3 regions of the Kitasatospora sp. NPDC091207 genome follow, and region 1 is predicted to be linked to each of the others. Evidence: riboswitches for the same ligand, from Rfam matches in the RefSeq annotation. Region 1 holds a riboswitch; each other region holds the start of a gene.
The links. A riboswitch is a leader RNA that binds a small molecule or an ion and turns the genes downstream of it on or off. The one in region 1 is predicted to bind cyclic di-AMP.
Positions count from the first base shown of each region.

Region 2: linked by a shared signal. The riboswitch ahead of ACIQTO_RS26085 (M23 family metallopeptidase) and the one ahead of ACIQTO_RS15805 (transglycosylase family protein) in region 1 are both predicted to bind cyclic di-AMP.
Region 3: linked by a shared signal. The riboswitch ahead of ACIQTO_RS27465 (family 16 glycosylhydrolase) and the one ahead of ACIQTO_RS15805 (transglycosylase family protein) in region 1 are both predicted to bind cyclic di-AMP.

Region 1 covers NZ_JBIVVS010000007.1:277,441-287,576, reverse strand. Annotated here, with positions in the region: gene ACIQTO_RS15830 (NAD(P)/FAD-dependent oxidoreductase) at 1-910, opposite strand, end outside; gene ACIQTO_RS15825 (exopolyphosphatase) at 1,339-2,280, opposite strand; gene ACIQTO_RS15820 (DUF501 domain-containing protein) at 2,277-2,942, opposite strand; gene ACIQTO_RS15815 (septum formation initiator family protein) at 2,914-3,411, opposite strand; gene eno (phosphopyruvate hydratase) at 3,561-4,847, opposite strand; gene ACIQTO_RS15805 (transglycosylase family protein) at 5,092-5,994, opposite strand; cyclic di-AMP (ydaO/yuaA leader) riboswitch at 6,000-6,171, opposite strand; gene ACIQTO_RS15800 (cytochrome P450) at 6,460-7,722, opposite strand; gene ACIQTO_RS15795 (SDR family NAD(P)-dependent oxidoreductase) at 7,881-8,315, shown strand; gene ACIQTO_RS15790 (MazG family protein) at 8,433-9,452, opposite strand; gene ACIQTO_RS15785 (hypothetical protein) at 9,598-10,136, opposite strand, start outside.
Region 2 covers NZ_JBIVVS010000018.1:20,358-30,493, reverse strand. Annotated here, with positions in the region: gene ACIQTO_RS26105 (SpoIIE family protein phosphatase) at 1-1,293, opposite strand, end outside; gene ACIQTO_RS26100 (TetR/AcrR family transcriptional regulator) at 1,561-2,130, opposite strand; gene ACIQTO_RS26095 (alpha/beta fold hydrolase) at 2,165-3,040, opposite strand; gene ACIQTO_RS26090 (YiaA/YiaB family inner membrane protein) at 3,124-3,414, opposite strand; cyclic di-AMP (ydaO/yuaA leader) riboswitch at 3,660-3,818, shown strand; gene ACIQTO_RS26085 (M23 family metallopeptidase) at 3,831-4,688, shown strand; gene ACIQTO_RS26080 (hypothetical protein) at 4,743-5,735, opposite strand; gene ACIQTO_RS26075 (GNAT family N-acetyltransferase) at 5,778-6,368, shown strand; gene ACIQTO_RS26070 (sensor domain-containing protein) at 6,477-7,190, shown strand; gene ACIQTO_RS26065 (class I SAM-dependent methyltransferase) at 7,270-8,022, shown strand; gene ACIQTO_RS26060 (hypothetical protein) at 8,075-9,160, opposite strand; gene ACIQTO_RS26055 (hypothetical protein) at 9,673-10,136, opposite strand, start outside.
Region 3 covers NZ_JBIVVS010000019.1:120,904-131,039, forward strand. Annotated here, with positions in the region: gene ACIQTO_RS27440 (helix-turn-helix domain-containing protein) at 1-696, shown strand, start outside; gene ACIQTO_RS27445 (gamma-glutamylcyclotransferase) at 743-1,129, opposite strand; gene aceB (malate synthase A) at 1,271-2,923, opposite strand; gene ACIQTO_RS27455 (IclR family transcriptional regulator) at 3,126-3,923, shown strand; gene ACIQTO_RS27460 (hypothetical protein) at 4,123-4,704, shown strand; gene ACIQTO_RS27465 (family 16 glycosylhydrolase) at 4,876-6,150, opposite strand; cyclic di-AMP (ydaO/yuaA leader) riboswitch at 6,153-6,317, opposite strand; gene ACIQTO_RS27470 (esterase/lipase family protein) at 6,568-7,368, opposite strand; gene ACIQTO_RS27475 (MoaF-related domain-containing protein) at 7,698-8,027, shown strand; gene ACIQTO_RS27480 (alpha/beta hydrolase) at 8,105-9,247, opposite strand; gene ACIQTO_RS27485 (TetR family transcriptional regulator) at 9,518-10,136, opposite strand, start outside.

The DNA.
Region 1 (10,136 bases):
ACCAGACGTAGTCGAAGCCCTTGACCTGGAGGGTCGGGGCGGTGTCGACGTGGCCGCGCGGGCCCAGCGGCAGGCCGAAGTTGGCCAGCACCGGGTTCGGCTTCACGCCGGCCGTCCACACGATGGTGGAGGCATCGGCCTCGACGCCGTTCTTCAGCACGACGTGCTGGTCAACGCAGGAGTCCATCGAGGTCTCGATGTAGATCTCGATGTTGCGCTCTTCGAGCTTCTCCTTGGTCCACAGACCGAGGTCCGGGCCCATCTCCGGGAGGATGCGGTTGGCCGCCTCCACCAGGATGAAGCGCATGTCGTCACGGCTGACGGTCTTGTAGATCTTGGCGGCGTCGCGCGCCATGTCCTCGATCTCGGCGATCGTCTCGACGCCGGCGAAGCCACCGCCGACGACGACGAAGGTCAGCGCCTTGCGGCGGATCGCCTCGTCCGTGGTGGACTCGGCCTTGTCCAGCTGCGCCATGACGTGGTTCCGGAGGCTGATGGCCTCCTCGACCGTCTTCATGCCGATGCCGTGCTCCGCCAGACCCGGGATCGGGAAGGTGCGGGAGACCGAGCCGGTCGCGACGACCAGGTACTCGAAGGGCAGCTCGTACGAGTCGCCGGCCGCCGGCTGGATGGTGGCGACCTTGCGGGCGTGGTCCACACCGGTGACAGCACCGGTGAGCACCTCCGCCTTCTTGAGGGCGCTGCGCAGCGGCGCGACGAGGTTGCGGGGCGCGACGTTGCCGCCGGCCGCCTCGGGGAGGAAGGGCAGGTACGTCATGTACGACCGCGGGTCGACGACCGTGACGGTCGCTTCGCCATAGCGCATCTTCTTGAGGATGCGCATCGCGGCATACAGGCCGACGTAACCACCGCCGACAATGAGGATGCGAGGACGCTCCGTGGTGCTCATATCCGAAAGTATCCAGCACCGTCCGGAGCAGCCTTCGTGAGGCCGGTCACAAGCTCCTGGACACCCCGTGCTACACTTCGCGGCCACTTTGGCGGCCCCGGGCGGCCGCCTCACGGCCCACCCGCCCCCGCGGTGCGGATGCGGGCCCGAACGGCCCGGCTGAGCAGCAACGATCCATGGCGCGCCTGGGTTCCCGCGCGTGATTTCGATTTTCAAACCTGTGCGGGAGCGTCACCTGCGATCCAACGGCCGACACGGCGGGTAGGCCTTCGGTCCCACATTTCGGACGTAGCGGACCGGCAGGCGCGACGAATGAGCGGAACCTCATGTGAAGAAATTCACGAACTTTTCCGCGGGGCCCCGGGCGCGCCCCGGCCCCGGACCCCTCGAAGGGGTTCCGGGGCCGGTTCGGTAAGGCTCACGCCCGGTCAGGACGCCATACTCCAGGCGATGCCGTCCAGGATGTCGTGTTCGCTGACGACCAGCTCGGCGGCGCCGGTCCGCTCCATGATCTCCAGCAGCTCCAGCGCGCCGGCCGCGATCACGTCCACCCGGCCGGGGTGCATCGACGGGATCGCCGCGCGCTGGGCATGGGTGGCGGAGAGCAGCTCGGCCGCGATCCGGGCCACCTGCTCCCGGCCGATCCGCGAGTGGTGGATCCGCTCGGAGTCGTAGACCGGCAGGTCCTGGACGATCGCGGACACCGTGGTGACCGTCCCGGCCAGGCCGACCAGGGTGGCCGCGCCGGTCAGCGGGACGACCTCGGCCGCCTTGTCCAGCTCGGCCCGGACGTGCGCCCGCGCCTCGGCGATCTGCTCGGCCGAGGGCAGCTCCGCGCCCTCGAAGTGGCGCTCGGTCAGCCGGACGCAGCCGATGTCGACCGAGCGGGCCGCCTGGACGTCCTCGGCCCCGAGCACGAACTCGGTGGAGCCGCCGCCGAGGTCGAAGACCAGGTACGGCGCCGGGAACTGCCCGCCGCCGAGCTCCTTGGTGGCGCCGACGAAGGACAGGTGCGCCTCCTCCTCGCCGCTCACCACCTCCGGCCCGACGCCCAGGATGTCGCGCACGCCCTTGGCGTACTCGTCACTGTTCTCGGCGTCCCGGGAGGCGCTGGTGGCGACGAAGCGGATCCGGTCCGGACCCACCCCGAAGCCGGAGATGACCTCGGCGTACTCGCGGCAGGCCGCGAAGGTGCGCGCCAGCGCGTCCGGGTGCAGCCGGCCGGTCCGGTCCACGCCCTGGCCCAGCCGGTTGACGATCATCCGGCGGTCGAGGTCGGTGATCGCCCCGGTCTCCGGGTCGAGGTCGGCGACCAGCAGACGGATCGAGTTGGTGCCGCAGTCGATCGCGGCGACCCGGGTGACGCTCATGCGCCGGCCTCCTCGGCATTCTCCTGCGCGGCCCGCTTGGCGGCGCGCTCGGCGGCCTTCTGCTGCTTGGCGGCGATCACGGCCTCGTGGTCCTGGTCCTTGGCACGGTTCCTCGCGACCCGCCGGCCGGCGGCCTCGACCTCGGCGGCGGAGACGCAGGGGCCCTTGGCCCACCAGTCCTCCAGCATGCCGATCGCCTCGTCGCCGAGCGGGTTGACGCCCTCGCCGGCCGCCAGCGAGTGGCCGACCAGCACGTGCAGGCACTTCACCCGGTCCGGCATGCCGCCGGCGCTCGGGAAGCCCTCCAGCACCTCGATGGCGTCCCGGCGGGCGATGTAGTCCTCGTGCGCCTTCTGGTAGGCCGCGGCCAGCTCCGGGTCCTCGGCGAGCCGGGCGGTCTGGTCCTTCATCACGCCGTCCGCCTCCAGCGTGCCGATCAGCGAGGCGGCCTTGGGGCAGGTCAGGTAGTACAGCGTCGGGAACGGCGTGCCGTCCGCGAGCCGGGGGGCCGTCTCCACGACGTCGGGGTTGCCGCAGGGGCAGCGGTGCGCCACCGAGCGCAGGCCGCGCGGGACCCGGCCGAGCTGCGCGGCGATGGCGGCGACATCGGTGTCGGAGACGGAGGGGTGGTTCTCAGTGGTCATGGGGGGAGCTGGCTCCAGCAGAGGCAGGGGCGGGTGGAGAGGGCGGGGCGACGGCGGCGGTGTCGGCGGCGTCCACCGAGTCCCAGACGCTCGCGTACCAGGGCTTGGCGGCCTTCGCCGGCCCGGCGGCCGTGCCGTCGGACGAGGCGGGCGGGGCGACGGAGGACGGGGTGGCGCCCTGGCCCGCCGGATCCACCGCAATGTACGGGGTCTCCCCCGGCATCGCGTAGTGCAGCCGGTCGCGGGCCTGCGCCTTGACGTACTCCGGGTCCTGCCAGCGGGCCTTCTCCCGGCGCAGCTGCTCCACCTGCTGGCGGGCGTGCTCGGCCTTCGCCCGCTGGGCGGAGATCTCGGAACGCTGGGAGATGAACTGCCTGGTCGGATAGGCCAGGATCGCCACCAGGGAGCAGAGCACCAGGACAAGGACGGTCGCCCGGCTCGTGAAGCGAGGCCGGGCGGCAAAGCCCGGGATCCTCCAGCCTGCCATCTCCCGTATCCCCTCCTGGTCGCGACGGTGCCCCGCCGTCCACCCTACGGGGTGAACGGCGGGGCACCGGTCAGGCTTGCGCTACTGGGCGCGCTCGGCCCTCGTACTCGGCCGCGGCGACTCTGCCCGGCGCCGCTGCCCGACGAGGACTACTCGGCGGAGCGGAAGCGCGGGAACGCGCCGCGGCCGGCGTACTCGGCCGCGTCGTCGAGGATCTCCTCGATGCGCAGCAGCTGGTTGTACTTGGCGACGCGCTCGGAGCGGGCCGGGGCGCCGGTCTTGATCTGGCCGCAGTTGGTGGCGACGGCGAGGTCGGCGATGGTGACGTCCTCGGTCTCACCGGAGCGGTGCGACATCATGCAGCGGTAGCCGTTGCGCTGCGCCAGCTCGACGGCGTCCAGGGTCTCGGTCAGCGAACCGATCTGGTTCACCTTGACCAGCAGCGCGTTGGCGGTGCCGGTCTCGATGCCCTTGGCCAGGCGGGCCGGGTTGGTGACGAACAGGTCGTCACCGACCAGCTGGACCTTGTCGCCCAGCTTGACGGTCATGGCCTTCCAGCCGTCCCAGTCGGACTCGTCCAGCGGGTCCTCGATGGAGACCAGCGGGTAGGCGGCGACCAGCTCGGCGTAGTACTCGATGAGCTCGGCGGCGGAGATCGCCTTGCCCTCGAACTGGTAGGCGCCGTCCTGGTAGAACTCGGAGGCGGCGACGTCCAGGGCGAGCGCGATGTCCTTGCCGGGCACGTAGCCGGCCTTCTGGATGGCCTCGGTGATGAGGTCCAGGGCCTCGCGGTTGCTGTCCAGGTTCGGCGCGAAGCCGCCCTCGTCGCCGAGGCCGGTGGACAGGCCGCGCTCCTTCAGCACGCCCTTGAGGGTGTGGTAGACCTCGACGCCCCAGCGGACGGCCTCGGAGAAGGACTCCGCGCCGATCGGAGCGATCATGAACTCCTGGATGTCGACGTTGGAGTCCGCGTGCGAGCCACCGTTGAGGATGTTCATCATCGGGACCGGCAGGACGTGCGCGTTCGGGCCGCCCAGGTAGCGGAACAGCGGCAGGTCGCTGGCCTCGGAGGCGGCGTGCGCCACGGCCAGCGAGACGCCCAGGATCGCGTTGGCGCCGAGCGAGGACTTGTCCGGGGTGGCGTCCAGGTCGAGCATGGCCTGGTCGATCAGGCGCTGCTCGGTGGCGTCGTAGCCGACCAGCTCGGGGCCGATCTGCTCGATGACGGCCAGGACGGCCTTCTCCACGCCCTTGCCGAAGTAGCGGTTCTTGTCACCGTCGCGCAGCTCCAGCGCCTCGAAGGCACCGGTGGAGGCACCCGACGGGACAGCGGCACGGCCGGTGCTGCCGTCGTCGAGGCCGACCTCGACCTCGACCGTGGGGTTGCCACGCGAGTCGAGAATCTCACGGGCTACGACGACATCGATGGACGGCACGAGGCATCTCCTAGCGGAAGCAGGTCCGGCTGACGATGGGTGCTGTCGGCCGGACGATTGCGGAGTCGTTACGAACCAGAGCCTAACCGCACGGGCTCTCGGGACCACGTCGACCTCGGTCCCGTCTCAGGGTGTGGCCCGGCTACCCCCCAGTAGTTCACCTGGTTGCCCCAGGAAAACGGACCAGATGCGGACGAAGGGGGCCCGATCGGCCCCCTTCGTGGAATCACCGCGCCGATCGGCGTCAGCCGAGGTCGAGCACCTGGCCCGGGAGGATCAGGTTCGGGTCGGTGCCGACGGCGCCGCGGTTGCCGTCGTACAGCGCCTGCCAGCCGCCGGACACACCCTGGGCGGAGGCGATGGTCGACAGCGTGTCACCTGACTGGACGGTGTAGCCGTGGCCGGCGCGCTGCTGGGCCGCGGCGGGGGCGGCCGGGGCCGGGGCGCCGTGGGCGGCGGCCGGACGGCTGTCCTGGCCGGCGGACTGACCCGCGTACTGCTGGTAGACGCCCTGGTGGCTGGTCCAGTACCAGGCGCCGTCGCTCTGGTACCAGAAGACCTTCGCGTCGGCGTCCCAGCCGGACTGGCCGGAGAAGCCCGGGGTCTGGGCCTCCTGGTACGCGTCCTGCTGGGCCGGCTTCGGCGCGGGCTTCTGGGCCTGCTGCTGCGCGGGCTTCTGATCGGCCTTCGGCTGGGCCGGCTTCGACGTGGCGGGCTTCGACGCGGTCGGCTTGGCGTCCGAGGAGGAGTCGACCGACGCCGGGGCACCGCCCTTGCTCAGACCGGCCTTCTGGGAGCAGACCGGCCAGGCGCCCGGCCCCTGCGAGTCGAGGACCTTCTCGGCGACCGAGATCTGCTGCGCCCTGGTGGCCTGGTTGGCCTGCGGCGCGTACGCGGTGCCGCCGTACGCCTTCCACGTGCTGGGAGTGAACTGCAGGCCACCGTAGAAGCCGTTGCCGGTGTTGATGCCCCAGTTGCCGCCGCTCTCGCACTGGGCGACCGCGTCCCAGGTCGAGGCCGGGGCGGCGGAGGCGCCGGCGGCGGTGAGGAGCGGCAGCGCGAGCCCGACGCCGGCCACACCGGCCACGGCGATGGCCTTCTCGGTCTGGGTACGACGGCGATGACGGCCGGTTCCGACGAAGAGCATGGGGAAGTCCCTCTCCGCACGCCTGCGAGGTGAGCTGTCGGGTTCGGACCGGGAGGTGGCCCGGCCGCGTGGCGCGGAGGCTTTCTGCCCGCGCGGGCGGCTTCACCCCAAGCCGTGGGGGACGGCAACAAACCTGGTTCCCCCGCCCCTGCCCAAGGGTTCTGGTCGGTTTCCCGTGACGCGGCGGGCAGGATTCGGCGTTCCGCGCACGAGGTCCGCAGCTGCGAACTCCAGGGAGGGTAGACAGATCCTCACATCAATAACAAGCTCATATCGCAGGTATCACACATAAATTACGGCGCGTGGCCGATCGCCTACCAACGACGGGCCTATGTCCTGGTTGATGGTGGTTCATGCCCCTTGCTCGGGCGTGGCGGCGACACCCCGTCAGCGCGCCCGTTGCCCGAAGGGGCGGCATCGGGACACGGTTGGGGGCATCGCCGAGCGGATTGCCCGGAGTCCGGCCTAGGGTTCTTCGGACCGCTTCTCGGGAGTGAATTCCACCGGGAGGTCGCGAAGTCCACGCATGATCAGGCCACCGCGCCAGCGGAGGTCCTCCGGGCTCTCGGCGAGTCGCAGATCGGGCAGCCGGGTGAGCAGGGTGGCGAGCGCCGCCCGCCCCTCCAGGCGGGCCAGCGGAGCGCCGATGCAGTAGTGGATGCCGTGCCCGAAGCCCAGGTGCGGATTGTCGGTCCGGGCCAGGTCGAGGGTGTTCTCGTCGGCGAACCGCGCCGGGTCCCGGTCCGCCGCCGCGAGCACCACCAGCACCGGGTCGCCGACCGGGATCTCCACCCCGCCGATGGTCAGCGGGCTGGTCGCGAACCGCCAGGTGGCGAGCTCCACCGGCCCGTCGTAGCGCAGGAGTTCCTCGACCCCGGTCTCCAGCAGGCCGGTCTCGCCACGGGCGATCGAATCCTGCAGCAGCGCCCGCTGCCCGGGGTTGCGGAGCAGGGCGTAGGTGCCGTTGCCGATCAGGTTGACGGTCGTCTCGAAGCCGGCGAAGAGAAGGATGAAGGCCATCGCCGCGGCCTCGTTCTCGGTCAGGTGCTCACCATGGTCACTGGCCCGGATCAGGCCGGAGATCAGGTCGTCGCCGAGATCGGCCCGCTTGCGGTGGATCAGCTCCGCCAGATAGGCGCGCATCCGCTTGACGGCGCGCCCGACTCCGCCGCGCTGCCCCCCGCCGTGGCGGATCATCATGCCCGCCCAGTCCCGGAAGTCGTCCTGGTCCTCGGCCGGCACGCCGAGCAGGTCGCAGATCGCGTAGATGGGGAGCGGGAAGGCGAACTCGTGGATCAGGTCCGCCGAGCCGCGCCGCGCGAAGCCGTCGATCAGCCGGTCGGTGAGCTGCTGCACCCGGGGCTCGAACTCGGCCACCCGGCGCGGGGTGAACGCCTTCGAGACCAGTCGGCGCAGCCGGGTGTGGTCCGGCGGGTCGATGTTCAGCAGGTGGGTCATCAGATTGGCCTGACGCTCGCCCGGGATACCGACCCGGCCGGTGCGGTGGGCATGCCCGCTGTGGTGGAGCGGGTTCTTCGAGAGCCGGCTGTCGGCGAGCGCCTGCCGGGCGTCCGCGTACCTGGTCACCAGCCAGGCGTCGACCCCGCTCGGCAGGGTGGTGCGGTGCACCGGCTCGTGCTCCCGCAGCCACGCGTACGCCGGGTACGGGTCGGCGGCGAACTCCCAGGTGAAGAGCGGCGGGCGGGCTGAATCGGGCTGAACTGGCATGTGTCGACCGTATCCGGTGGGGATCCTGGACGCGGCAGGCGTGAGCCTGGTCACCTGAGGGGTAATCCCTGTTGCGGGGGATCAGGACCTGCCTACGATCCTCCGCAAGCAAAACGCGTGGGCGCCGGTGCGGAGCCGCCCACAGGGAGGAGCGCACCATGCGGGTCACCGGGGCAGTCGTGGTCATCGCCGTACTCACCGGCGGGTCGGGAGCCGACCTCGCCCGCCGGTTCACCGCCGCGGGCGCCGCCGGCGTCCTCATCGCCGACCAGCAGGTCGGCATCGCCGAGGACCTCGCCACCGAGCTCGACCGGCCGGGCTGCCCGGTCGTCGGCGTCTGCGGGGACATCCGCCGCCCGAGCGACATCGCCGCCCTGGTCGACACCGCCGAGAAGCACCTCGGTCCGATCGACCTGTTCTGCGTGGCCGGGCCGGAGGGCGAGCGCGTCGTCTCGCTCGCCGAGCTGCCCGACCACCTCGACCTGGAGCGGCTCGCCGAGTTGCTCGCCCTGGTCGGCGAAGCGATCGCCGAGGTGGTCGGCGGGGTCGTCCCGGCGCAGCGCCGTGCGGTGGAGGACGTCGCGACGGTCTGACGGGCACGGCGGCGGGGCGGCCGGGCCGGCCCGGGCTTGACGGGCCGGTAGGGCCGGTCTGTGCCGGGCGGGGCCGCCGGGCTCGTCAGCCTGTTCGGGCTGCTCGGGCTGCTCGGGCTACTCGGGCTGGAGGCCCTCGGCCGCGCGCACGGCGTCCCGGTAGCCGCGCGCGGCCGCCCGAAGCGCGGCGTCCACGTCCACCCCGGCGTCGTGCGCCCGCTGCGCCACGGCGAGCAGCAGCCTGCCCGCCGACTCCCCCGTGAGCTCCGCGGGCAGCTCGTAGGGCGCGTCCGGCACCCCTGTGAACCCTGCCCGGCGCACCCGGGACACCAGCTTCGCCGCGTACGCCAGCGCCGGCAGCCCGGCCGGCACACCGTCCAGCACCGACTCGCGCTCCGACTTCTCGGCGGCCTTCAGGGCCTCCCAGTTCGCCTCCACCTCGGCGGAACCCTCCGCCTCGACGTCCCCGAACACGTGCGGGTGGCGGTACATCAGCTTCTCGACGATGTCGCCCGCCACGTCGTCGACGGAGAACGCGTCGGTGGGGTGCTCCTCGGCGATCCGCGAGTGGAAGAAGACCTGGAGCAGGACATCGCCCAGCTCCTCGCGAAGCGTTCCGCGGTCCCCCTCCTCGATCGCCTCGACCAACTCGAACGCCTCCTCGACCAGGTACTTCACCAGGCTGGCGTGGGTCTGCTCGGCGTCCCAGGGGCAGCCGCCGGGCGAGCGCAGGCGGTCCATCACCGAGACCAGGTCCAGCAACCGCGCGCCCGGCAGGTCGTAGGAGCCGGGCAGCACCTCGATCTCGGGCACCTCACCCGCGCGCTCGACCGCGAGGCGCGCCAGCGCGTCGGTGAGCCCCGGGTCGCCGTCCGGGCCGCCCAGCCAGACCGTGGGACCCGCGGCCGCCGGCTGCCCGGTCAGCAGCCGGGCCAGCGTCGGCGCGGAACCGGGCGCCACCACCTCCACCTCGACCCCGGCCTGCCGTACCGCCGGGAGCTGCGGGTGCGCGGCGTCGCCGGCGAGCACCCGCCCGGCCGACCGCAACGCCTCCCAGGCGGGCCAGGCCAGCAGGCCGGGGGCCACCCGGTGGGTGGTGGTGAGCAGGATCAGCTTCGCGCCCGGAGGATTCGTCACACCCCGAACCTACCCGCCCCCGGCAACGCCCCGCCTCCACGTTTCCGCCCCGGCCCGGGGCCCCGCCGCCCGGGCGGCGGGCGGTACGGGCGGGGGCGGTACAGTCGGGGGCACGGGCCCCGGCTGCCCACTCGTACCCGCTGGCCTACGGGGCCAGCCAGGGCGGGGCGTCGGGGAGGAGGGCGACCCGGTCGGCGCTCCAGGTGCCGTACCGGGGGTTCACGCGCAGGTGGAGCGCGGCGGCGGCGTCGGCCAGGGCGCGGCGGACGGCGGTGTCGCCCGCCGGGGTGCCGGCGTCCTGGCCGGCAGCGGCGGCGAGGCGGCTGACACCCAACCGGCGCCGGAAGTAGTCGTCGATCCCGGCACCGGGCGCACCCCGGGCGGCCATCACCCGGGCGAGCGGACCGGCACCGCCGTACCGGTCCTGCTCCGCCGTCCGGGCGGCCACCACCTCGTCGTCCCGCACGGCGAGTCCGCGGTCGGCCACCGCGCGGGCGATCACCGCGTCGAGCACCAGGTCCGTGACGGCGCTCCGGACCAGTCCGTCCGGCTGCTGCCCGGCGTCCGCGGAGGCACCGCCGGCCGTACGGCGCAGCTCCGCGACCCGGGCCTCCACCACCCCCACCGGGATCCGCCGCCCGTCCAGCACCGCCGCCGTACCCGGTGTCAGCCCGTCGGCTCCGC
Region 2 (10,136 bases), on a different contig from region 1:
GTGCTGCATCACGCCTTCGGAGAGGTCGGCCAGCCGGGTCAGCTCGGTGCGGCGCGGACCGCCGTAGACGGTGTGCGAGACGGGCAGCAGCCGGCCCTCGTCGACCAGGTCGAGCACGATGCCGGCGGCGCCGAAGGCCGGCCGGGCGACATCGGTCACCGCAGTGGTCACGTCCCGGACGGTGACCGCGCGGGACAGCGCCCGGGTGAGCGCCAGCAGCAGCGCCGAGCGGGCGCCGACGGCCTGGGCGCCGCCGCCCGGCCCACCGGCGGGCGGGTTCTCCTCGGGGGCGCGGGCGCGGTCCCGGTCGGCGAGCAGCCCGGCGATCCGGACCGGCCGCCGGTGCACGTCCAGCATCACCTCGCCGGTCTCCTCGATCCGGATCACGCCGCCGCCCCGGCGCGGCACCCGGTACTCGATCCGGTACGGGCCGCCGGTGGCGAGCGCCTCGGCGAGGGCGGCCTGGACCTCCGGCAGGTCCTCGGGGTGGACGAGCCGGTCCAGGTCGGGGGCGGCGGCCGGGGCGCCCCCGACCGGCACCGGCCGGTCGACCACCCGGTAGGCGGTGGCGTCCCAGTAGGTCTCGCCGGTCACCAGGTCGCGCTCGAAGGCGCCGTGCCCGGCGGAGCGCACGGCGAGCGACAGCATCGGGTGGGCCAGGCCGGCGGCCCGGTCGCCGGCGGTCCCGGCGGCGGCACCGCCGCCCGGGCGGGCCGTCCCGGCCGGGCGGGTGCCGGCCTGCGCGCTGTCGAGCAGATGGGCGAGCCGGTGGGCGCACGCGTCGCCGAGCGTCTCCAGGACGTCCAGGTCACGGCGGGGGACGGTGCCCCGGTGGGCGAGGGCGAGGGCGAGCACGCCGATGGGCCGCTCGTCGACGATCATCGGCAGGGTGATCAGGGCGACCATGCCGGTGCCCATGCCGGCGTTGCGGTTGGGATAGTCGACGCTGGTGCGCTCCGGGCTGAGCAGGTACGGGCGGCGCAGTCGCAGCGCCATCGCGGCGGGCAGCTCGCTCGCCGGATCGACGAGGCTGTACCGCTCGTGGGCCCAGTCGGGCAGTCCGTGCGAGGCGGTGAGCCGGAGCATTCCGGCGGAATCCACCAGGTAGAGCGCGGAGCCCTCCCCGGTGATCCAGCCCGGGCCCTCGGCGAGGACGGTGCCGAGGAGTTCGGCGGCGCTGGTGCAGCCGAGCAATAAGCGGACACAGCGCATCGCGCTGCGCGCGGTGGGGCTGCTGCGCGGCGTCCGGCTCTCGTCCTCGGAGGGGGGAAGCCACGGCGAGGTCAGGTCCATGGGATTCCCGGCCTTTCCGTTGCCTTATGGGGCACTCAATTCTTCATACCTTATTTCTCAAGCGGGTGACGGGTGACCCGGACGGCGCACCGGTACCGGCGTCCGCTCGTCGGCCGCGTCCGGGGCGACCGCCCTGACCAGGGGTTCCGCCGGGGCCGGCCGGCGGGCGGCACGATCGCCCCGGGCCGCTGCCCCGGGGTGTCGGGCGGGGTGTCGGGCGCGGCGTCGACGGGGTCCGGCACCGGGCGGGGTTCGGTGGCGCGGGCCTCAGGCCGTGGGCCAGTTCCGGAGGCCGCCGGTGAGCAGGGTGATCAGGCGGTCCTGGGTGTCGGAGAGGTTCTCGGCGAGCTGGAAGCCGCCCCCGATCGACAGGGAGGCGAAGCCGTGCGCCACCGACCGGACGGTCCGGGCGGCGTGGACGGCCTCGGAGCCGTCCAGACCGTAGCCGCGGAGCACCGCGATGATCACCCCGACCAGCCGGCCGGCCGCCCTGGTCAGGTCGTCGTCCGGCTGCGGGGCCTGCGGCAGCGCGTTGTACCGGTGCGGGTGCTCGGTGGCGTACCCGTGGTAGGCGCGCAGCACGGCGGCGACGGCGTCGTCCCCGCCGCGTCCGAGGGCGGCCTCGGCGAGCCGGTCGGCCAGCTCCTCGGTGACCCGGACGGCGATCAGCCGCCGCAGTTCGGCGAGTCCGCCGCTGACGTGCTTGTACAGCGAGGGGGTGGCCACCCCGGCGCGGCCGGCGACGGCGGCCAGGGTGAGGGCCTCGGACCCCTGCTCGTCGAGGAGGGCGAGGGCGTGGTCGACGACCTGTTCGGGGGTCAGTCCGACTCTGGGCATGGTGCGGTCTCCGTGCGGGCAGAAGGGGCGGGGATCAGGCCAGTTCGGCGAGGAACGGCAGCAGGGCGTCGGCGGTGGCCCGCGGGTGGTCGGCCATCGGGTAGTGCCCGGCGCCCTCGATCATCACCTTGCGGGCCTTCAGCGCGGCGGCCTGCCGGTCGGCGACCAGCTCCGGCCGGGGGAAGTCGGGGTCCTTGCTGCCCATCACGACCAGCGCCGGGCAGGTCACGGCGGCGGTCCAGCCGGTCGGCGCGGAGTCACCGCGGACGTAGCCCCGGGTGGCCTTCTTGCGGCCCGGCGTGCGCATCGCGGCGACCAGCCCGTCCACATAGGCGTCGAAGTCGGCCGGCTTGGCGGTCGGGTAGGCCATCCTGCGGTGGTAGAGGCCCCAGAACGCGGGCGAGTGCACCAGCAGCGCGCCCATCACGCCGAACATCGCGCGCTGCAGCGTGCTGGGCGGCACGTTCTCGACGAAGGCGTCCAGCAGGACGATCCCGGCGACCCGCTCGGGCGCGTCCCCGGCCACCCGGACGGCGGTCGCGCCGGTGTAGGAGTTGCCGACCAGCGCGGCGCGACCGATGCCGAGGTGGTCCAGCAGGGCGAGCACGTCGGTGGCGATCGCGGCCGGCGAGTAGTCGTCCCAGTCGATCGAGGACTCGCCGAAGCCGCGCAGGTCCAGGGTGATCACCCGGTGGCCCGCGGCCACCAGCAGCGGGCGCAGGTGCCGGTACGCGGCCCGGCTGTCGAGCATCCCCGGGAGCAGGACGACGGGGGCGCCGTCGCCCCGCACCGTGTCGTCGAAGGCCAGCCGGCCGCCGGGGACGTCGAGGTACTGGGTACTGGGGGTGAAGGTGCCGGGCATGGGGGCCTCCTCGGTCCGCCGGGACATCGGCTGAGTGCAGATAGCCATAAAGCTAAGGCTAATAGCCTTAGCCGTCAAGCGGGCCCGTCGCGGTCCACCGCCGGGCTCCCGGCGCGCCCCGGTGTCGCGGCTCAGACCCCCTCCACCTTGAACGGGTCGTGCTCGGCGAGCAGCTTCTCCAGCCGGGCCTGGTCCACCCGGGTGACGATCTCGTTGGTCTCCTGCCGGTCCCGGACCACCTTGGCCAGGGTGAAGGCGGAGGTGACGGTGTAGAGCAGCCCGACCGCGAGGAAGGCGCGGGTCCAGCCGCCGACCGGCAGGTAGGCGATCCCGACGGCGAGGGCGCCGCCGGAGAGGGCGAAGGAGAGGACGGCCTGGATGTAGTACGCGGCCGTGGTACGTGACTGCATCGGTGCGTTCATGGCGTCAGGATGGCGGCGCCGGTCCGGGCCGCACATGAGTAGAAGTACTCAGATAGGGGGTCGTTCGTTGACGTCCAATCACGTTCGGTAGTGTCAGTTGTCGGTAATCCGCCCAAATCGCCCATCGGGTCGCGTAGTGTCCGAGTCGTATCCGGCTCTCCCGAACGGACGGCTTGGAATCAGAGGCTCCTAGGATTAACGTTTGATAACGCAGCGCGGTCCGCAACGCCGTACCCAGACGGCACCGTGCGCCGTCGCCTAATCCCGCCGGCCGGCCTCCGGGCAGGCCAGGGAGCCGGGGAACCACGTTCCTTGGGGTGAATCGGCCGGGCCCAGGCCCAGCCGTAGGAGACCTTCCTGCTCCGAACCCGTCAGCTAACCCGGTAGGCGCGAAGGAAGGAAAGGAGCGCGCCTCCGTGGCGTCGTCGCACTCTCCGGCACACCTGCCCGGCTCCCCCGCCGGCACCCAGCTGCTCGACCACCCCTGGCCGCCCGCCCATCCGGGCGAGTTCGGCGGGCCCGCCGACGGCGGCCCGCAGGCCGCCGAGGCCAACCGGCACCGGATGCCCCGTCAGAGCCGCGGCACCGCTCCGCTGCTCGGCGTCACCGCCGTCGCCGCCACCCTCGGCGCGACCGGGTTCGCCTCCGCCACCCCGGCCGCCGCCCCCGCCGTCGAGGCCCCGGACGAGACGCCGGTCGCGCTCTCCGCGGACCCGGGCCTGGCGCTCGCCGCCCGGATCCAGCTGCAGGCCGACAGCCAGCGCACCGCCGCCGAGGAAGGTGCCCGCCTCCAGGCCGCCAAGGAGGCCGAGGCCAAGCGCGCCGCCCAGCAGCAGGAGGCCAAGCTCGCCGCCGAGGCGGCCGAGAAGGCCAAGCTCGCCGCCATCAACCTGCCGGTGCGCGACTACGACCTCTCCGCCCACTACGGCCAGAGCGCCTCCTACTGGGCCCACCTGCACACCGGCCTGGACTTCGCCGCCGACACCGGCACCCCGGTGTACGCGGTCGGCCAGGGCACCATCACCTCGGCCGGCTGGGCCGGGTCGTACGGCTACCGGATCGTCGAGACGCTGCCCGACGGCACCGAGATCTGGTACTGCCACCTCTCCTCGATCATCAAGGGCTCCGGCAAGGTCGTCCCGGGCCAGCAGCTCGGCAAGGTCGGCGCGACCGGCAACGTGACCGGCCCGCACCTGCACCTGGAGGTCCGCCCCGGCGGCGGCGCCCCGGTCGACCCGGAGACCTGGTTCGAGCAGCGCGGCATCACCCCCTGACAGCACGCCACGGTGCCCCGGTCGTCACCACGACGGCCGGGGCACCGTCGCGTCTCAGGCCCCGGGGGCGTCCCGGTCCTCGGCCTCCCCGGCTCCGTCGGTCACCTCGGCTCCGTCGGCCGCTTCGGCTTCCCCGGTCTCGAAACCCTCGTCGGCTTCCTCGTCGGCTTCCTCGGGGGCTTCGGAGAGCTGCGCCACGTACGCGTCGATCTCCTCCTGGCCCGGCTCCGGAGCCAGCTCCGGGAACTCCTCCACCAGCAGCCGGGGCAGCCCCGGCACCGTCCACTCGCCGGCCAGGTCCAGCGCCGCCTCCACGGCGGCCTCCTCGAACGCCCCGAAGTCCCCGGCCAGCTCGTCGGGCATCGGCCGGCCCAGCGCGGTCAGCTCCGCCAGGTTGCGGTAGCTGCGCCGCATCAACCCCTGTTCCAGGAGCCGGCGGGCACCGTCGGTGGCCATCCCGACGCTGATCGCCCGGGCGTCGCCCCAGCCCCCGTCGTCCACCGCGTCCAGCTCGCCGGCCTCCTCCAACGCCTCGCACGCGGCGAGCCGGTCCTCCGGCGCCAGCTCCCGGAACGCCGTCAGCCAGCCCCGGACCGCCTCCGGGTCGGTGAGGTCCACGCCGTCCGCGCGCAGCAGCAGCGTGTACAGCCGGGGCCAGGTGACCAGATCGGCCCGGCGCAGCAGCCCGGCGGCCACCTCACCCTGCCACTCGGCCTCCGCGTGCAGCCGCTCCTGCCGCTTGGCGTTCAGCCGCTTCGCGGCCCGCTGGTGGTCGATCAGCAGCCGCACCGCCGCGCCGTACGCCAGCGGGTCCTCCTCCGGTGCGGGCTGGACGTACAGGTAGAGCCGCTCGTACAGCAGCTGCTCCACGGCGTCCGAGGTCAGCTCCGGCCAGCCGTCGCGCATCCTGCCCTCGCCCAGCTCCAGCAGCGCCAGCACGGCCCGCACCGGCGCCTCGGCCACCGGCGGGCGGTCCTGCGTCCGCGCCCAGGCGAGCAGTTCGGCGGCTTTGGTGCGCGGGGCGAGCCGCAGGTCTTCTTCTTCCATGTCACGTAAGGTAACCGGAAAGCCCGGGTAGGGTCGGCAGGCATGGTCCCCGTCCGACTCACCGGCCCCCGCCTGGCCATCCGCGAGTTCCACCACAGCCCCGGTGACATCGACGCCCTGTACGCGGTGTTCGGCGATCCGGAGGCCACCCGCCATCTCCCGTTCGAGCCGCGTGACCGCGAGGACTGCGCCGACCAGATCGAGCAGTACCTGGAGGAGGCGCTGCGGGACGAGCGGACCGTCTACCGGCTGGCCGTCACCCGCCGTACCGACGCGGACGACCCGGCCCGCGCCGTCCCGATCGGCAACGCCGCCCTCACCCTCGGCGGCCACCACTGCGCCGACCTCGGCTACGCGCTGCGCCCCGACACCTGGGGCAACGGCTACGCGGGCGAGCTCACCGCGCTGCTCTGCGACTTCGCCTTCGGCCCGCTCGGCCTGCACCGGCTGGCCGCCCGGGTGGACGTGGAGAACGCGGCCTCGATCAGGGTGCTCACCCGGGCCGGCTTCCGGCCGGAGGGCCGGATCCGCCACGACGTGCTCCTGCGCGGCACCTGGCACGACTCCTTCCAGTACTCGCTGCTCGCCGACGAGTGGCCGTCCGGCGGCGGGCGGCCCCGGACGGGGGGTTAACCCCCCACCCGCTTCGCGGGGGAGCCGGATGTCCGCCCGGTCCGGGCTCTGACAGGGTTGAGACGTCAGCCCGGCACACCACCGAGAAGGACCCGAGGACCGAGGGCCATGAGCAGCAGCCTCAGCACGCAGCGCAGTGAGTACGACCGCGACGACGCGGTACGGCGCACCGAGGAGCCGCCGTACGTCTGGCGGGCGCCGTTCTCGTCCTACTTCTACCGGGAGCTCGGCTTCGCCCTCACCGGGCTGCCGGTCGCCCTCGTCGGGTTCGCGTTCGCCGTCGTCCTGTTCGCCTTCGGCCTCGGCACCCTCGTCACCGTGCTCGGCATGCCGGTGCTGGCCGCCCTGACCGGCGGGGCCCGGGGCTTCGGACGGCTGGAGCGGGCCCGGGCCCTCGGCATGCTTTCGCTGGACGTGCCCGGCCCGAAGCCGGTCCGGGCGAGCCGGCCCGGCGGCTGGGGCGCGATCACCGCACGGCTGGCGGACGCGGCGGGCTGGAAGGCCGTGCTCTACCAGGTGGTGATGTTCCCGTGGGCGGTCCTCAGCTTCGCGATGTCGCTGACGTTCCTGCTGGTCGGCTGGGTGCTGGCGCTCTACCCGCTCTACCAGTGGGTCTACCCGACGTACGTCGGCTGGCCGGGCTTCAAGGTGTTCGACTACGCCGACAGCCACGGCGTCGAGCACGTCTACTACGTCGAGGGACCGCTGCAGATCGCCGGGGTCTCGCTGCTGGGCTTCGTGTTCGTCCTGCTCACCCCGCAGCTGGTGCGCGGCCTGACCAACGTCAACCGGCTCGCCGTCCGGGGCCTGCTCGGCCGCTGAACGCCCGCCCGCCCCTTCGGCCCCGCCCGCCCCGGACGCTCCGGGTGCGGGCGGGGCCGACCCGTGTTCCGATGGCCGAATGGCCGCCCGTACCGACCCCGCCGCCGACGTCCTGGTCACCTCCCGCCCGCTGGACGAGTACTGCGCGCTGTTCGACCTGACCAGGGCCTCGCTCGCCGCCCTCCCCGGCCCGGTGCTCGACTGCCCGGGCGGCGCCGCCGGTCTCGCCGCCGAGGCGCGCGAGCTGGGCTGCCGGGTGATCGCCACCGACCCGGCGTACGCGTGGCCGGCGCCCGAGCTCGCGGCCCGCGCGCTGGCCGCCCGGTCCGCCATGGCCGCCGCGATGGACGCCCGGCCCGACCTCTACCCGGCGCCCTACCACCGCCCGTACGACCGCTACCTGCGCAGCTGGGACCGGGCCCGCCGGCTGTTCGCCGCCGACTCCGCCGCCCACCCGCAGCAGTACGTGGCGGCCGCGCTGCCCCGGCTGCCGTTCGCGGACGACACCTTCGCGCTCACCCTCAGCGGGTTCCTGGTCTTCGCCTACCCGGAGCTCTTCGGCCCCGCCCAGCAGGTGGCGGCACTGACCGAGCTGGTTCGGGTGACCGCCCCCGACGGCGAGGTCCGGGTCCACCCCCTGAACGACGGTGCGGGCCGCCGCTGCCGCCACCTCGACGGGCTGCGCCGCGCGCTGGGTGAGCGCCGGATCGCCAGCGAGGTCCGCCGGCTCCCGGCCGGCTCGGGGCGCCTCGGGCGGGTCCTCGTCCTGCGGGCCGCCGACCACCGGCTCAGGTCCGCCGGCGCGGGCCCGTCCCGGCCGGGCGGGCGGTAGTCACCCGTCGCGCGGCTGCTCGACCGGTCCGGGCTCCGCCGTCGGGCCGGGCCTAACCCGGCGGCCGGCTCTGCCGGTCGGACTGGTCGGACTGGCCGGACTGGCCGGGCTGGTCGGGCTGCGGTGCGGCGGTCGGACCGGCCTGCTGCGGGAGGTCGACCTTCCGGGGGAGCGGGGCCGGTGCCTCCAGGCGGGACAGGATCTTCTCCGCCAGCCAGCTCCGGTCCGAGCCGTACGGGATGCCGTCCGCGGCCACCAGCCGGCCGGCCACCGCGTCGCGCAGGCGCTGCCCCTCCGCGGCCGGCAGCCGGGAGAGCAGGCCCCGGGCGGCCAGCAGCGCGTGGTACTGCTCGAAGCCGGAGCGCGGGCGCTCGATCGCGTCCAGCACGCTGGGCAGGTCGGCCAGGGCCGGATCGCCCTGCATCAGGGCGAGCGCCTGGATCCGCCGGTCCTCTGAGCCGTCCGCGAACAGCTCCCGGACCCGGTCCGCCGTGAGTGCCGAACGCCGGGCCGTCGACCGGACCTCGGCCAGGACGCTCTCCGGCCCGGTCGTCGCGTCCGACGGCAGCAGGCGGGCCGGTTCGTCCGCCCGGCCGGCGCTGCCGCCCAGCAGCCCCAGGTGCTGCATCGCCCGGACCCGCAGGTCGTCCGCGCCCACCTTGTCGCCCCGGCGGTCGCGGTCCTGGCCGGCCAGGAAGAGCTCGAGTGCCTGGTCGGCGTCGGAGAGCACCTGCGGCAGGGCCAGGCGCGTCACCAGCCAGCCGGCCAGGAAGCCGAGCACCAGGAAGTACAGGACGAGCGCGGCCGCGAAGGGGGCCGCGCCCTCCTCACCGCCCAGGGCCGGGGCCAGCGCCGCGCCGAGCTGGTGCAGTCGCTCGCCGAGCGAGCCGAGCTGGGTCAGCCCGACGCCCAGCAGCACCTTGGTCAGCCAGTCGGAGACCTGCTCCAGATTGGTGTTCGGCACGTACGAGCCCTGCGGCTCACCGCCCGAGCCGCCGCGCACCCGGGGCACCCCGAACAGGAAGCCGAGCGCGCCGCCGAGGACGGCCGAGGCCCCGGACACCACCAACCCGCCGCCCAGTGCCTGCCAGCTGTGCTCCCGGCCGAGGGAGAACAGGAGCAGTCCCAGCGCCCCCACCCCGAGCAGCGTCCCGACCGCACCCCGCTGTGCCGTGCGCGGGGCCGTCGTTCCCCCGGCCCGCCGCGTCCTCGCCATCGCCTACCCCCTGTGGCCGTCCCGCTCCGCTCCGGAATCCGCGCCGACTCTAGCGCCGGAGCCCCGGGAGGCAAACGCCCCGGGCGCCCCGTCCGGGGGCCCGACCCCCGCCGGAGGCCCGCTTCCGGGCCCGGAGCACCGGCCCCGGAACAGCAGACAGCCCGTGGGCTGCTCCTCGGTGTCCGGCCTCGCGATGGCCGGGCGCCGAGGCACCGGGGATGTACCGGTGAGCCCACGGGCCGGGTGACTGCTTGGAATTCGCCTGCCGGAGGCATCGAGCCTCGTCCTGCGCAGGCAGGGGCGGCTCTAGCGAGCAGCCACCTCACGCATCCTGATGGAACTCAATTCAGGATCACCTCCCTTCAGTGTGCGGCTACTTTAGGCAGCTCACCCGAAGGAGGGCAACGGATTAAACCGGGGCCGTCGCGCGGGGCTCAGGCGGTCTTGAACTGGTCCTTGAACTTGGAGAAGTCGAGCACGCTGTCGGCCGGCGGGGCCTGGACGGTGAGCGGCTTGTCGTAGTCGGTGAAGTCCATCCGGCCGGTGTCCTTGCCGGCGGTCTTCTCGATCCGCACCGGGTAGGGCCTGCCCTCGGTGGCGACGTGGATCGTGGACTCCTCGCCCTTCTCGTCCTTCACCTTGAGGCTGAAGGTCTTCGCGCCGTTGACGGTGCCGGCCGAGCCCTCGGTCGCGGTGGACTTGGCGCCGTCCTCCTCGACGATCTTCTTGCTCAGCTCGGCGAGGTTGCAGACCGAGCTGAGGTTCTTCATCTCCGGGTCGCTCTCGAAGCCCGCCAGGTAGCGGCCCTTGAACAGCTCGGCGGCCTTGGCGCCGTCCGGGCCCCCGATCGCGGTCCAGAACTCCTTGTCCGGCTTCACGTACGACTGCTTGCCGTCGT
Region 3 (10,136 bases), on a different contig from region 1:
GGCGGGACGGCGAGCCCGCTGCCGCCGGTACTGGCCGCGCTGATCGACGACCCGGCGGCGCTGACCGCCCGGGTGGCCGAGGCGCTGGACGCGTACTGGACGCGCTGCCTCTCCCCCGCCTGGTGGCCGCGGGCCCGGTCGGTGCTGGAGGCGGACATCGCCCACCGGGGCCGGATGCTCTCGGAGCGCGGGGCGGAGGGGCTCTTCGCCGACCTCGACTCCAGGCTGACCTGGCACGCCGGGGTGCTGCGCCTGGTCGACCCGCACCCGGCCGTGAAGGCGGTGGGCACCACGGTGGACGTCGCCGGGCGGGGGCTGGTGCTGATCCCGACGCTGTTCGGGCTCGGCGCGCAGACCGACGTCACCCAGGCGGGGCCGCCGCTGGTCTGCTATCCGGCGCGGGGCAAGGCGACGATGGCAGAGGGGCTGGGCCCGCATCGGCCGGAGCGGGCGGGCGGAGCGCTGGAGGGGCTGATCGGAGCGCCGCGGGCCCGACTGCTGGCGATGCTGACCGTCCCGGCGAGCACGACGGAGCTGGCCCAGCGGATCGGGGTCACCCCGGGCGCGGTCAGCCGCCACCTGGGCGCGCTCGCCTCGGCGGGCCTGCTGGACCGCACCCGGCACGGCCACCGCGTGCTGTACCGGCGCAGCCGGCTCGGCGACGCGCTGGCCACGGGCGGGGACGGGGGCGGGTGATGACGGGCGACGGCGTCCGCCGGCCGTTCGCCGACCCCGGGCGGCCTCAGGCCGTGCGGCCGAGGGTGGCGAGGTAGGCGCGCCAGCCGCCGTACCCGGTGATCTCGCGGTGGACACCGCGGTCGACCTCGCCGCGGGCGAGCAGCATGGAGAGGCAGGGCGTGCCGTCGGCCAGGGTGATGACGCCGAGTTCGAGCTCGCGCGGCTCACCGGGCAGGATCACGTCGCGAAGGTGTTCGAGGGTGATGTCGTACAGCTCGCCCTCGATGGCGGTGTCGACGCCCGGGTCGGCCAGCAGGCCCGGGCAGACGTCGCCGATGGAGAAGAAGCGGTAGCCCGGCGCGGTGCGGACCGGGCCGACCAGCGCGTCGGCGACCGAGGCGTGGAAGGGGCCGCCGACCATCGCCTGGCCGTTGAAGAAGATGCGTGCCACGGGGGTTCCTCCGGACAAGGCCGTTCCGTACGGCGACGGGGAGGACAGGTGGATTCGTCGCCGTACGGAACGGAGCAAAGGGGCGCGGCGACTGCTACAAGCCGGCAGGCGGCAGCGGCTGCGCGCGCGGATAGATTGGGATCAGCCCAGCAGGGGCAGCGCGGGGAGGGTCAGGAAGTCCGCGAACTCCTCGGCCAGGGCGACCTGTTCGAAGAGCTTGGCGGCCTCGCGCCAGCGCCCACCGGCGTAGGTGTCGTCACCCAACTCGGCCCGGAGCGCGGCGAGCTCCTCGGCCACCAGGCGGCGCACCAGCTCGACGGTGGCCTTCTCCCCGGTGTCGGAGAGCACCACGCCGTTGTGGATCCACTGCCAGATCTGCGAGCGGGAGATCTCGGCGGTGGCGGCGTCCTCCATCATGTTGAAGATGGCGACGGCGCCGAGGCCGCGCAGCCACGCCTCGATGTAGCGGACGCCGACCTGGACGGCGTTGTGCAGGCCGGCGTGGGTGCAGTGGCCGCCGGCGCCGGCGATGTCGAGCAACTGCTCGGCGGTGACGGGCTCGGCCGGGCCGGGGTTCCCCTTCTGGTGCGGGTGCTCACCGAGGACGGCGTCGAAGGAGGCGCGGGCGACCGGAACGAGGTCCGGGTGGGCGACCCAGGAACCGTCGAAGCCGTTGCCGGCCTCGCGGTCCTTGTCGGCCTTGACCTTCTCCAGGGCCGCCGCGTTGACCTCGGGGTCGCGGCGGCTGGGGATGAAGGCGGCCATGCCGCCGATGGCGTGCGCGCCGCGCCGGTGGCAGGTCCGCACCAGCAGTCGGGTGTAGGCGGCCATGAACGGGGACGCCATGGTGACGCTGTTGCGGTCCGGCAGGATGTAGTGCTCGCCGGCGTCGCGGAAGTTCTTGACGATCGAGAACAGGTAGTCCCAGCGGCCCGCGTTGAGCCCGGCCGCGTGGTCCCGCAGCTCGTAGAGGATCTCCTCCATCTCGAACGCGGCGGTGATGGTCTCGATCAGCACGGTGGCGCGGACGGTGCCGTGCGGGATGCCGAGCGCGGCCTGGGCGTGGGTGAAGACGTCGTTCCAGAGCCGGGCCTCCAGGTGGCTCTCGGTCTTCGGGAGGTAGAAGTAGGGGCCGGAGTTCGGGTCCTCCGCGCCGCGCGCGAGCAGCCGCGCCGCGTTGTGGAAGAAGTAGAGGCCGAAGTCGAGGAAGGCCCCGGCGACCGGCCGGCCGTCGACCAGCAGGTGGTTCTCGTCCAGGTGCCAGCCGCGCGGGCGGACCACGACGGTGGCCAGCTCGGCGGCGGGCTTGAGGGCGTAGGCCTTGCCGGCCGAGGAGGTGAAGTCGATCCGGCCCTCGAAGGCGTCGATCAGGTTGATCTGACCGCTGACCACGTTCTCCCAGGTCGGCGAGGTGGCGTCCTCGAAGTCCGCGAGCCAGACCCGGGCGCCGGAGTTGAGCGCGTTGATGACCATCTTGCGGTCGGTGGGGCCGGTGATCTCGACCCGGCGGTCCTGGAGGGCGCGCGGGGCCTCGGCCACCGTCCAGTCGCCCGCCCGCACGGCGGCCGTTTCGGGGAGGAAGTCCAGGGTGCCGGTCCGGGCGATCTCGGCCCGCCGGGTCCTGCGGCGCACCAGGAGCTCCTGCCGGCGGTCCTCGAACGCGCGATGGAGGCCGACGACGAAGGCGACCGCCTCCGGAGTGAGCACCTCCTCGGCCCGGTGGACTCGCGGACCGGCGACAGTGACGACCGGAGCGGCGGGGGAGACGCCGGCGGGTCCCTGATCTGTAGCCATGAGCAGGACACTCCTAAGACGGTTGAGCATGGCGAAGGCAGTTCCGGTGGGAACTTCCTTGATCTGAACCGATCTGAACCCGACCTGTCGGGGGGGTTCGATTCTGTAAGGTGGAGACTAGTTTCCGCGATACAGAATTTCAACGGTTTGTTGAGGTGATCGCAGGGACTCTACTCCTCTCCCGACAGCGAAGGGAACGCCGGTGGTCGCGACCCCCGACACAGCATCGACGACGGGCACGGACCGCGCGAGCGGCGGTGTGCAGTCCGTCGAGCGCGCCTTCCTGCTCCTGGAGGCGCTGGCCGACGCCGGCGGCGTGGCGACGCTCAGCGAGCTCTCCACCTCCTCCGGACTGCCGATGCCCACCATCCACCGCCTGGTTCGTACCCTCGTGCAGCAGGGCTATGTCCGCCAGGACACCGCGCGCCGCTACACCCTGGGCCCCCGGCTGATCCGGCTCGGCGAGACCGCCGGGCGACTGCTCGGCAGCTGGGCCCGCCCCTACCTGGCCGAACTGATGGAGGCCACCGGCGAGACGGCCAACCTGGCCGTCCTGGAGGGCGGCGAGGTGGTGTACGTCGGACAGGTGCAGTCGCGGCGCTCGATGCGGATGTTCACCGAGGTCGGCCGCCGGGTGCAGCCGCACTGCACGGGCGTCGGCAAGGCCCTGCTGGCCCAGCTGCCCGAGGAGGAGGCGCGGGCCGTGCTCGGCCCCAACCCGCTGCCGGCGCACACCTCGTACACCGTGACCGACCCGCAGGAGCTGCTGGCCCAGTTGGCGGAGGCGCGCGAGCGCGGCTACGTGGTGGACGACCAGGAGCAGGAGATCGGGGTGCGCTGCATCGCCCTCGCGGTACCGGGCGCGCCGACCCCGACGGCGCTCTCGGTCTCCGGCCCGGAGGCCCGGATCCGGGCGCTGGAGGAGCAGGCGGGCGCGGCCTCGCTCGTCCCCGTGATGCACCAGATCGCGGCCCGGCTGGGGCAGGTCCTCGCCCCCTGACGCGTCGCCCCTGACGCATCGTCACCGGAGTTCGTCCGTACGGGCCGTCGGACCACCCGGCTTCCCGAACGGGGGTTCCCCCGTTCGAGCGGCCGGAGGGCGGGGCGCCCCGGCGGCGGCGAGCGGGTCGGTCACGCTGGTGCGGACGCGGCCCGCGACGGTGCGGGGCGCCGGAACGCAGAGGGCAGGGTGAGCGACGATGTCGCGCAGAAGGTCCGTTCGCAGTTTCCTCGGCAAGGCACTGACGGTGGGGTGCGCGGTGACGGCGCTGGCCGCCGGGCCCGCGTGGGCCACCTGTCCGGTGGCCGAGCCGGACCCGGCACCGGGTGCCGGGGCCACGGCTCCGGCGCCGGCCGTGGAGCCCGCCGCGGCGCCGGTCCGGTCCGACTCCGACCTCCAGGTGGTCCGGATCGACCCGGACGCCGCCGCGCCCGGCGGCACCACCACGGTGCACGCCTTCGTCGGCAACCTCGGCCCGGACCGGACGGCCTCGCCGTTCACCGTGGTGGTCACCCTGCCGGAGGGGGTGACGGCCGAGGGGCCGTTCTTCCCGGAGAACTGCTACGAGTTCCAGAACGGCCACCGGGTGCGCTGCACCTTCCCGGCCGGGCTGCCGAAGTTCCGGAGCGCCACGGCACTGATCCCGGTCCGGCTGGCCACCACCGTCCCCGTCGGCGATCTGGAGGGCGGCTACGTCGCGGTGCGCAGCGACGACGACCGCAACGAGTCGAACAACCGGCAGCCCTTCACGATCCACGTCGTGGAGACCACCCGGGGCTGAGCCGGGCCGACCCGGGCCGTACCGTGCTGGGCCGGCCTGGCCCAGCACGGTACGGCCCGGGTCGCTCCGTCCGGAGTCCCGTCCGGGCGGTCTCGGACGGCGGACCCTCGGACGGACGGGGCCTCGGACGGACGGGGACTCCGGACGGACGGGGACTCCGGACGGACGGGACTAGCGGTAGACCCGGACGTAGTCCGCGGCGAAGGTGATCGGAACCGTGCCCGTCGGCGCGGGGTGGTACTGGCCCGCACTCAGGGACAGGTTGAGGATCAGGTACGCCGACCAGTCGGCACCGACGCCCTTGCCGTCCGCGAAGACCTTCGCACCGTTGATGTACCAGTCGACCGAGTTGGCACCGTACTGGGTACCGACGGTGACCCACTGGTCGTGGGCGATCGCCTTCGCGTCGGTGACGTACTTGTGGTCCGCGTTGACGTGGTTGGTCAGCTCCAGCAGGTTGGCGTTGTCCGAGTGGTACTCGAACGTGTCGATCTCGCCGTGGTTGCCGCTGGTGCCGTTCCACGTCCACAGCGCCGGCCAGGCGCCGGTGCCGGCCGGGAGCTTGACCCGGGTCTCCACGTAGTCGCCGGTCTTCACCTTGAAGCCCTCGCCGGAGTACTCGGTGGTGAGCAGCCCGGTGTCCCAGGCCTGCTTGCCGTTCTCCAGCGTGTGGCTGCTCGGCCTGGCGGTGAAGGTGGCGGCGCCGCCGGAGACGGCGACGTTGTTCTTGTTCAGCCAGTCGAGCTTGTTGTCGTTGGGGTTGTGGTCGCCGTAGTGGTACGAGCTGCTCTTGTCGGCGGTCCAGCGCGAGCCCAGGGCGAGGCTGTTGAACTCGTCGGACCAGGTCAGCTTCTTGCCTGCGACCGGCGCAGCGGTGGCGGGCGTGCCGGCGGGCGTGCCGGTGGGCGTGGTCGTCGGCGTGGTGCTGGGAGTGGTCGTCGGCGTGGTGCTGGGAGTGGGGGTGGGGCTCGGGGTGGCGTTGGCGGCGGAGACCACCAGCTTCTGGGAGGGCAGGTTGTGCCAGGCTCCGGCGGAGTCCTGCCAGAAGCCGAACTGGGTGTACGTCCCGGCGGGCAGGGTGCGCGAGCCGGTGGTGATCGACAGACCGCTCGGGCAGATCTGCGCGTTGGCGACGTTGCCGGGGAAGTCGAGGTTGGTCCCGGCCGCGTCGCGCACGCCCACGCCGACGGTCCTGGCGGTGAAGCAGGCCGAGGAGTGGACGGTCAGCGAGGCCGTGGCGGCCTTGCCCGCGACCATGGCGGCCGGGGCGAGCTTGTCCTGGGTGACGGTCGGCGCGGTGGCCGCCTGGGCGCCGGTGAGGGCCGGTACGCCGAGCAGGCCGGCGCCGCTGATGGCGAGCGCGCCGGTGGCGGCGATGGCGGCCTGGCGGCCTCGGTGGGTGGGGCGGGCATGACGCGGCGTCGCGCGCCGGGCAGGCTTCTGCATGGCGGTGTCCTCTGTGACGCCTGCGAGGTGAGCTGTCGGGTTCGGGCTGAGGTCGCCCGGCCGCCTGTGGAGCGGCTTCACCCCTAGCCTCGGCCGGTGCGCGGGAGCGCACGGGCCGGGCACTGACCTGGGTCCCCCGCTCCCGTCCGCTGTGGTGCTCGACTGCCGACCGGCGGGTGGACAGGACTCGGCGTCCCGACGGCGGGGTCCGCGAAGGCGGACCCGTGCAGGCTAGGCAGGCCGTCCGGAAGGCGACAACTCCGGAGGGGATGTTGTCGCGCAGCTCACAGTGGAGCGCTGCCGAGTTGATCAAGTCGGCGGTGGAGTTGATCAGTTGGCCGCGCCGGCGGCTGCCGTGGTACCGCCGGGCCGGGTGACCGGCCGGTCACCCGGCCCGGCGGTACCCGGGCGGGCCGGTCAGTCGAGCCAGGCGTCGACCTGGCTCATCGCCTCGGGTGCCCAGGCCAGCTCCAGGTGGTTGAGCCCCCCGAGCAGCCTGCTGCCGCCGACCGTGCCGATGCCGGTGGTGTCCAGCGCGCTCCGGGTGAAGACGATGCCGTCACTGGGCCCGCGGTTCTCGTTGAGGACGCCCGGGATGTCCGCCGCACCGCCCGCGAGCAGGTAGGTGCGGACCGCCGCCGGGATGCCGGCCCGCTGGAGCGGTCCGATCAGCGACCCGGCGTCGATCGCCGCCCGGATGCCCTGTCCCGCGGTGTAGTACCCCTGGCCGCCGTAGTACGTCGTCCACCAGTCCTGGGCCCCGGCGTCCACCCCGTAGCTGCCGTCCCACCGGGCCAGCAGCTGGCGCTGGCCCGGGTAGCAGTCGTAGCCGCCGCTGGGCAGCACGCCGAGGCACGGCTGCGCGGTGTACGTGCCGTAGCAGGTCATGGACAGGTGCGGGGAGGGCGCGTTGGCGGTACCGCCGCAGGCCGGCCAGACCGCCGGCGAGAACGCCCAGCCGTGCGCGTAGACGTAGTCCAGACCGCCGTTCGGCCCGCCGAGGGTCACCAGCCGGCGGACATCACCCGCGTACGCCCGGCCCCAGGCGGGCCGCACCGAGGAGACGTAGGCACGGGCGGCGACCTCGCCCTTGCTCCAGGCGACCACGTCCACCTGCGGCACCCCGAGCCTGGCGCGGATCAGGGCGACGGCGTCGCCCACGGCCTGCGTCTGGAGGAGGTTGTCGCCCTGCTTGTGGGCGAAGTTGATCGCGAACACCCGGTGACCGTCGGCGGCCAGCTGCTGGGCGAGACCGGTCGACGGGCAGGCCGACGCCCCGGCGGCACCGCAACCGCCCCCTTCGCCGGGGGCGGCCCAGGCGCGGTCGGCGTTGTCGTTGGCACCGTGGACGAGCAGGACGGGGGTCGCCCGGGTGCCGGTGTCACACCCGGCGGCCGGACCGCGTGGCGGCCGGCCCCGTGGCGTCAGGCCCCGTGGCGTCAGGCCCCGTGGCGGGGTGTCCGCAAGTCCGCCGCGAAGGTCGGCCGGTCGGATAGGTTGGGGGTCCAGCCGTACCGCACAGACGAGAGACGAGGACCCGTCCCGCCATGACCGCGCCCCTGCCCGCCTTCGCCGGCCGCACCTACCTCTTCCAGGTCGACAACGGCGCGGCCTTCCGCAACGCCTACTCGCCCGACGGCAAGCGGCTGCGTTGGGAGGGTCTCGGCGAGTCGGCGGGCCAGTGGGAGGACGTGGCGCTGCACATCGCCGAGATCGGGCCGGAGCTGTACTTCGTCAGCTGGACCGAGCAGAGCGGCATCACCGTCAGCCATGTGATGGACCTCGGCAGGCTCACGGTGCGCGCGTTCTGGACGTACGAGGGCGAGGGCGGCCGGGTCGGCGAGCTGCACACCGGAACCCTGGAGCCGGTGGCCTGAGCCACCGGGCCGCCGGGCCGCCGGGCCGCCGAGGCGCCGAGGCGGCTGACCGCGAAGCCGCCCGAGCGGCCGCGCGGTCAGACCGACTGGTCCGGCACCTTGAGGTGCTGGGAGAGCCACTCCAGCGAGGACGGCAGCAGCCTGCTCCACGTCTCGAAGTTGTGCCCACCGGTCTTCATCATGCTGTAGGAGACCTTCATCGGGCCGTGCGCGGCGGCCACGAAGGCCTCGGTGTCCCGCCGGTAGTCGCCGTCGCCCTCCCTGGTACCGGCCAGCAGCACGGACACCCCGGGGTGCGGCAGGTTCTTCAGCCGCCACATCAGGTCGGCCTCGTTGCGGCGCTGCTGGCTGCCCTTGAAGAGGTCCCCGGTGGTCGGGTCGTCGGCGGCCTGGTAGTAGCCGGAGAGCGAGACGGCGGTCGGGAAGACCTCCGGGTGGCGCATGGCGAGCTTGAGGGCGCAGTAGCCGCCGGTCGAGTTCCCCATGAAGCCCCAGGCCTGCGGGTCGGCGGAGACCCGGTACGTCGCCTGGATCGCGGCCGGGACGTCCTTGGTGAAGTACGTCTCCGACTGCGCGCCGCCCGGGATGTCCTCGCACTCGGTGTCCTGCGGGAGCGCGGGCGAGGGGCGCATCAGCACCATCACGGTCGGCTGCATCCGACCCTCCTGGAGCAGCTTGAGCGCCGCGCCCGGGTAGTTCAGCCGGGTCACCAGGTTCTTCGCGATGCCCGGGAAGCCGGTGCTCACGATCACCGCCGGGAACTGCTTCTGCGCGTACTCCGGCTGGAAGTACTGCGGCGGCAGATAGACGTACCCCTCGGTGGAGAGCCTGGTGGAGGCGCCGTCGATGCGGACCTCGCGGATCTCGCCGGACTGCCTGGGGTCGCGGCCGAGCGCCCCGCCGCCCTTGACGGAGGCGTGCCCGATGGTCTCCACCTGCAGGCGACCGGAGGCGTCCGCCTTGTTCTGGATGACGACCGGGCCGTTGTCACCGGTGCCGAGCAGGTCGTCCCAGCTGCCGTAGAAGGCGAAGTAGTTGTTGGCCACCAGACCCAGCGCCGCGAGCACCGCGAGCTGGGTGGCGAGCAGCGCGCCGATCCGGCCGAGCACCGCCCGCCAGGACCTCTTCGCCAGTCTCGGCCAGAGCCAGACCGTGCCGGCCGTCAGCACGACGGCGATCAATACGGTCAGCGCCAACACCTTGTGGCTCGTCAGACCCATGTCCTGCTTGCTCCCACGCCTCGAACTCCCTCGCCCCCGCTGTAGGGACACCCGGGACGGCCGCCCCGGTTCCCCCGTCCACCGCGGAAGCCACCGCCGAGGCGCGATCAACAACCCTAGCGCTCCAGCGGGGCCGCCCGGACCCGCCGACCAGCGGGGACGGCGGACCGGTCCGACGGCGGGGCCGCAGGCGGGCGGGCCGACGGACGACGAAGGCCCGGCGGGCGCACGGCAGCGGGTGGGGCCACGGGAGCCGGGGCTGAGGCCGCGTCAGCTGACGCTGCTCCAGAGGCGCAGTCCGGCGATGAGTTCGCGCATGCACCGGGCACCCAACTCCTGGGGCGAGCCCGGTCCGGTGGCGGGGGCGTCGGAGAAGGCCCACTCCTCCAGGGCCACCCGGATCGCGGTGGTCGCGGCGGCCGCCGCGAGCCGGATCTCCAGCTCGTCGGTGCCCCGGGGGCAGCGGGCGGTGAGCACCGCGCGCAGCCGCTCCTCCGAGTCGGCGTGCACCCGCTGCCAGACCGAGTCGAGGCGGGGATCGCGCAGGAGGTCACGGGTCCAGTGCATGGCCTCGACAGCCGGGGTGTCGGTCGGCGTCAGCGACTCGACCGCCGATCGCTCCAGCGCCTCGCGCACCGGCAGGTCGGCCGAACTCTCCGCGAAGAGCAGCACCCAGCGCCGGCCGCCGGCCGCCAGCAGCGGGGCGACAGCGTCCTCCTTCACGGAGAAGTAGCGGTAGAAGGTGCGCACCGAGATGCCGGAGGCGAGCGCGATCTCCTCGGCCGTGGTCGCCTCGGCGCCGCGCTCGGCGAAGAGCGCGGCGGCGGTACGGGCGATCTCCAGTCGAGTGGTGTCGCGGCGGCGTTGGTTCAGGGTGGGGCGTCCGATC